Regions from separate parts of the Bacillus sp. JZ109 genome, predicted to be linked through region 2. Evidence: riboswitches for the same ligand, from Rfam matches in the RefSeq annotation. Region 2 holds a riboswitch; the other holds the start of a gene.
The links. Region 2 has a riboswitch for cyclic di-AMP ahead of ktrA (potassium uptake protein KtrA). Riboswitches for the same ligand answer to the same signal wherever they lie in the genome.
Positions count from the first base shown of each region.

Region 1: another riboswitch for cyclic di-AMP. It lies ahead of kimA (potassium transporter KimA); the one in region 2 lies ahead of ktrA (potassium uptake protein KtrA).

Region 1 is NZ_CP096388.1:3,566,140-3,569,559, reverse strand. Features, by position in the region: gene M1D94_RS18855 (cellulose biosynthesis cyclic di-GMP-binding regulatory protein BcsB) at 1-1,217, shown strand, start outside; cyclic di-AMP (ydaO/yuaA leader) riboswitch at 1,353-1,496, shown strand; gene kimA (potassium transporter KimA) at 1,689-3,420, shown strand, end outside.
Region 2 is NZ_CP096388.1:1,051,129-1,054,548, reverse strand. Features, by position in the region: gene gbsR (transcriptional regulator GbsR) at 1-194, shown strand, start outside; gene bslA (biofilm surface layer hydrophobin BslA) at 392-937, shown strand; cyclic di-AMP (ydaO/yuaA leader) riboswitch at 1,082-1,230, shown strand; gene ktrA (potassium uptake protein KtrA) at 1,303-1,971, shown strand; gene ktrB (Ktr system potassium transporter KtrB) at 1,978-3,315, shown strand; gene M1D94_RS05320 (YiaA/YiaB family inner membrane protein) at 3,351-3,420, opposite strand, start outside.

The DNA of each region.
Region 1 (3,420 bases), 1.6 Mb from region 2:
AAATCAGCGTGATGACAGATCAGACATACACAGGCCAGCTCAGCGGCGATACACTTTCAATCAGCAAGCTTCAGCAGACTGAAAAAAAAGAAAGCGATAAGCTGACCCTTGAGAATTTTGGAGCGGGCGATATCACAATTGGAGCTGACAAAACATCTTCAGCACATTATTTTTATCCGGCTTCGGCTGTTTTAGATGAAAACCAATTGGCGAAGCTGTCGCTTAAACTGAAAAAGTCTGAAACGATTCAAGCCTCAACGGCTGAAAACGAGTCAGTCTCTCAGGCCGCAGAACTGAAAGTGATGATCAACGGCCAGCCGCACTCGGTCCGGCTTGATGAATTAGGAAAAGAAGATAAAAACGGATTCTATCATGTCACAGTGAAAGTGGACCCTAAGCTGCTGCAAAAAAAACGCTACATTGATATTCAGTTCGTCACGACCGGTTTAAAGGAAAACAACCCTTGCAACACCACTGATGAAGAAAAGTGGGTTTTTATCGATAAAAATAGTACATTATCATACGCCATCAAAGGCATGTCTCCGTCAGCGGATTTTCAAGAGTGGCCGCTGCCTTACGCCGGAAACCAGGATCAAACAACGTTAATCGTGCTTCCTGACACCGTAAGCCAATCGAAGCTAGAGGAGCTTTCTCTCGTGACGGAATCCTTTGGCAGCGAAGCACAGCATTCATATACGGTAAAGAAATCATCTGACGTTACAGCAAATGATGCAAAAGGACGAAACCTCATTTTCATAGGAGGGATCAATCAATTTTCTCTTCTGAAGGAGAAATCATCAGATCTGCTTGTGCCGCAGGAAAAGAACGGATCGTTTGATGTATCTGGTTTCGAGATGCTGAATGAGACGACAAAACAAGTGGTATTTACCCAAGCATCGGTTTGGGATTCACGCTATACAATGGCTGTCTTTGCACCGTCAAAAGGAGATGGCACGGCTGTCACAAAAGAGATCATCAGTTATCTGAACAGCAACGATGAGTCGGCAACCGTCCTTAATGAAACAAACAGCCAGCAGGTGTTTACAAACCACCAGCAGCTCAAATCGGAAACAAACAGTTCCGATGCAGAACAACCAACACAGGATCATAGCCAGAAATGGATGTATATTGGTGTGCTGGCACTCATTATGGTGGTTGCGGCAGTGTTCATTTGGATTGCCGTAAGACGCAGAAAAAGAAAGACAGATACAGAATAAAACAGAGGCGATTTTAGCCTCTGTTTTTTTATTTTTGGTAAGTAAATTCCATTTGTGGAACCTGTCATTTTATTTTTTTCTCTCAGCCAATAAGCCTCTTTACAACGTGCGGGAACGGGAGTATGATCTCTTTTAGAAAACAAATCGCTTAATCTGAAATCAGAGCGGGGGACCCAATAGAACGGCTTTTTGCCGTTGGGGTGAATCCTTTTTAGGTAGGGCTAACTCTCATATGCCCGAATCCGTCAGCTAACCTCGTAAGCGTTCGTGAGAGGAGATGAATGAAACCTGTGTTCGATGTTATGGCACAGGGGCATCCGTTTGCCTCTGTGTTTTTTGTTGTTCATTTTTGAATGCAAATCGCATACAGAGACATCATAGCAGAAAGGACTATCAACAACATGTGAGAGCAAGACACTGATGTTTTATTGTTTTAATTGAAAAATGAGAAATTAAAAGGGGAAGACATCGATGTATCATTCAATCAAACGTTTTTTGATTGGGAAACCACTAAAATCCCAAGCAGCTGGAGAGCAAAAACTGACGAAATTAAAAGCCTTGGCTATGCTTTCCTCAGATGCGCTGTCATCTGTTGCATATGGGACAGAACAAATTCTAATCATTTTGGCAACAATCAGTGCTGCCGCATTTTGGTACTCCATTCCGATTGCGGTTGGCGTTCTCATATTACTGCTCGCGCTGATTCTTTCATACAGGCAAATTATTTACGCTTATCCGCAGGGCGGCGGGGCGTATGTCGTTTCTAAAGAAAATCTCGGTGAAAAACCGGGATTGATTGCGGGCGGTTCATTGCTTGTTGATTATATTTTAACAGTAGCGGTAAGTATTTCCGCAGGCACGGACGCCATCACGTCAGCCTTTCCTGCATTGCATGATTATCATGTGCCGATCGCTATTTTTCTCGTGTTAGTGATTATGATTTTGAACCTGCGCGGTCTTTCGGAATCGGCATCCATTCTTGCCTACCCGGTTTATCTGTTTGTGGTGGCGCTTTTGGTTCTCATTGCAGTCGGGTTGTTTAAACTCATGACAGGACAAATAGACCAGCCAGCCCATCATACACCGCTGGGCACACCAGTAGCCGGCATTACGCTGTTTTTGCTGCTTAAGGCTTTTTCCTCCGGATGCTCAGCGTTGACCGGGGTTGAGGCCATTTCTAACGCGATACCTGCATTCAAAAACCCGCCTGCGCGAAACGCGGCAAGAACGCTTGCGATGATGGGGATTTTGCTGGCGATTCTGTTTTCCGGCATCACGGTGCTCGCGTACGGGTATGGTACGGCGCCGAAGCCTGATGAAACAGTGGTTTCACAAATTGCGTCCGAAACCTTCGGACGGAATGTGTTCTACTATGTCATCCAAGGTGTCACATCGCTTATTTTGGTTCTTGCGGCAAATACGGGATTTTCAGCCTTCCCGCAGCTTGCCTTCAACCTGGCGAGAGACCAGTATATGCCGCGAATGTTTACAGTCAGGGGCGACCGCTTAGGCTTCTCAAATGGGATTATCTTTTTAGGCTTTGCCTCCATTGTTCTCATTATCTTATTCGGAGGACAGACGGAGCACTTAATCCCGTTATATGCTGTGGGCGTATTTATTCCATTTACGCTTTCACAAACCGGCATGTGCATGAAATGGATCAAGCAAAAACCAAAAGGCTGGATCGGAAAAATGCTGATCAACTCCTGCGGTGCTCTGATATCGTTTATGGTTCTATCCATTCTGTTTGTGACGAAGTTTAATGTCGTATGGCCTGTGTTAATCTTTATGCCTATCGTCGTTTTGCTGTTTTTTGCGATTAAAAATCACTATACAGCGGTTGGTGAACAGCTTCGCATCGTAGACAAAGAGCCGGAAGAAATCAAAGGCACCGTTGTGATTGTGCCTGTGGCCGGTGTCACCACCGTCGTGCAAAAATCGATTCACTATGCGAAATCACTGTCCGATCAAGTGATCGCCGTTCACGTGTCATTTGACAGAGAACAGGAAAAGAAATTCGAAAAACGCTGGGAAGAGCTTAATAACGGCGTGCGTCTCGTTACGCTTCACTCCTCGTACAGAAGCCTTGTCCATCCGTTTGATAAGTTTTTGGAAACAGTTGAGGCAAAAGCGAAGAAGGAGCAGTTTTCCGTTATGGTGCTGTTTCCGCAATTTATAACGAAAAAACGCTGGCACACCATCC
Region 2 (3,420 bases):
CGATCGAGGAAGCACAAGCTGATTTACAAAAGGTTTTAAGCAAGGAAGATCTCGATGAGGATATCAAAAATGAAGCACTGCAGTTATATGATCAGCTGGAAAGCTCTAAAGCTTACTATGACTGGCTGAAACGGCTTGCTGAATCGGTGCAGACCGGAGAAATTTTTAAATTTATACCGATCGAAACAAAGTAAAGCAGAAAACGCCTGGGAAACCAGGCGTTTTTTTGATATAACTACTACAAATTTGAAAAATACGGGAAAAACACCCCATTTACTTCCAAAATATTTGATGGTAATTTTATGTAGGTAAAATTTGTATTTGGCCTTTCAGAGGAGGTGAAAAGCGGGCAGGCCTGTTTAATTTATCATTTTTTAGGGGGAATTTTGTTATGAAACGCAAATTATTATCTTCTTTGGCAATTAGTGCATTAAGTCTCGGGTTACTCGTTTCTGCACCTACAGCTTCTTTCGCGGCTGAATCTACATCAACTAAAGCTCATACTGAATCCACTATGAGAACACAGTCTACAGCTTCATTGTTCGCAACAATCACTGGCGCCAGCAAAACGGAATGGTCTTTCTCAGATATCGAATTGACTTACCGTCCAAACACGCTTCTCAGCCTTGGCGTTATGGAGTTTACATTGCCAAGCGGATTTACTGCAAACACGAAAGACACATTGAACGGAAATGCCTTGCGTACAACACAGATCCTCAATAACGGGAAAACAGTAAGAGTTCCTTTGGCACTTGATTTGTTAGGAGCTGGCGAATTCAAATTAAAACTGAATAACAAAACACTTCCTGCCGCTGGTACATATACTTTCCGTGCGGAGAATAAATCATTAAGCATCGGAAATAAATTTTACGCAGAAGCCAGCATTGACGTGGCTAAGCGCAGCACTCCTCCGACTCAGCCTTGCGGTTGCAACTAATGTAAAAGACCGGTTAACGCCGGTCTTTTTTGCGTTTTACCCTCCCCTTTTTCTCTAATCCCCGTTATCTTTTTTCTGGTTTAAAATTTAAATTGACAAACACTAGAAACAGGAGTAAATTCTTGAGTGTTCAATTTCATACAGTCTCTTTTACCGCTTAATCAAACACGAACGGGGGAACCAACGATTGGCTGTTTTATTAACAGCCTTGGGGTGAATCTTACTAAGTAAGAGGGGGTACTCTGAATCCCTAATCCGACAGCTAACCTCGTAGGCGTATACAGAGAGGAGGTCTATTATCGGCCATTCTTTGCAATGGTCTTTTTTGCTTCAAAAACGTTAATTCACTAAGGGAGATATGAACATTGGGAAGAATTAAAAATAAGCAATTTGCCGTGATCGGGCTGGGCCGGTTTGGCGGCAGCATTTGTAAAGAACTTCATAGAATGGGGCATGAGGTCCTTGCGGTTGATATCAACGAAGAAAAGGTCAATGCATATGCTTCTTACGCCACTCATGCGGTAATTGCCAACGCCACCGAAGAAAACGAATTGCTTTCATTAGGAATACGCAATTTTGAATATGTAATTGTTGCCATCGGAGCAAATATTCAAGCGAGTACGCTGACCACCCTATTATTAAAGGAGCTTGATATTCCAAATATTTGGGTGAAGGCTCAAAACTATTATCATCACAAGGTGCTTGAAAAAATCGGCGCTGACCGGATTATTCATCCTGAAAAAGATATGGGAGTTAAAATCGCACAAAGCCTTTCAGACGAAAATGTTTTGAATTACATTGATCTATCTGATGAATACAGTATTGTCGAGCTGTTGGCTACGCGCAAGCTTGATTCAAAATCGATTATTGACCTGAATGTAAGAGCAAAGTACGGCTGCACGATCCTGGCCATCAAACATCATGGAGATATCTGTCTTTCCCCCGCGCCTGAAGACATCATTCACGAGCAAGATTGCCTGGTGATCATGGGCCACAAAAAGGATATTAAACGTTTTGAAAACGAAGGGATGTAGACAAAGGTGACACTTCAAAAGGATAAAGTGATCAAATGGGTTCGGTTTACACCGCCTCAAGTGCTTGCCATTGGTTTTTTCCTTACCATTATCATCGGGGCTGTCCTATTAATGCTTCCGATTTCCACTACGAAGCCATTGTCATGGATAGATGCCCTTTTTACTGCGGCTTCCGCTACAACTGTTACAGGGCTTGCTGTTGTCGATACCGGTACTCAATTTACGGTATTCGGGCAAACAGTAATTATGGGGCTGATTCAGATTGGCGGGCTTGGATTTATGACATTTGCGGTCTTGATCGTCATGATATTAGGAAAAAAAATCGGATTAAAAGAACGAATGCTCGTCCAGGAAGCCTTAAACCAGCCGACAATCGGCGGTGTCATTGGCCTTGTCAAAGTCCTGTTTGTGTTTTCGATCAGTATTGAATTGATAGCAGCACTCATTTTATCCATCCGGCTTGTACCTCAATACGGCTGGTCATCCGGCTTGTTTGCAAGTTTGTTTCACGCAATATCTGCTTTTAACAATGCCGGGTTTTCGTTGTGGCCTGATAATTTGATGAGCTACGTTGGCGATCCTACAGTGAACCTCGTGATTACTTTCTTATTTATTACAGGAGGGATCGGATTTACGGTTCTGTTTGATGTGATGAAAAATCGGCGTTTTAAAGCTTTTTCTTTACATACAAAGCTCATGCTTACAGGAACGCTGATGTTGAATGCGATTGCTATGCTTGCGATCTTTATTTTAGAATACAGCAACCCCGGCACGCTTGGCCACCTGCATATAGTGGATAAACTGTGGGCGTCCTATTTTCAGGCAGTGACGCCGAGAACCGCAGGCTTCAATTCTCTAGATTTCGGCAGCATGAGAGAAGGAACAATTGTATTTACTTTATTATTGATGTTTATCGGAGCAGGAAGCGCATCAACGGCGAGCGGCATTAAGCTGACTACGTTCATCGTGATTTTAACATCTGTTATTGCTTACTTGAGAGGTAAAAAAGAAACGGTTATTTTCCGCCGTTCCATCAAATATCCGATTATCATTAAAGCTTTAGCTGTGAGCGTCACCAGTTTGTTCATCGTGTTTTTAGGGATTTTCGCCCTGACGATGACAGAACAAGCGTCATTTCTTCAAATTGTGTTTGAAACCTTTTCCGCATTCGGAACTGTCGGCCTTACGATGGGGCTTACTCCTGAACTGACAACAGCTGGCAAGTGTATCATTATTGTCATCATGTTTATCGGAAGAATTGGTCCTTTAACGTTCGTGTTTTCATTCGCAAAAACAGAGCAATCAAATATCCGTTACCCTGACGGCGAAGTGTTTACAGGGTGATATCAAAAAATCCGGCGTGCAGTCGCCGGATTTTTTTATGATTCGATATGAGATTGATTTTGTCTTTTTTCCTGTTCCGCGATGATTTCGTTATCCTCCGCGTTA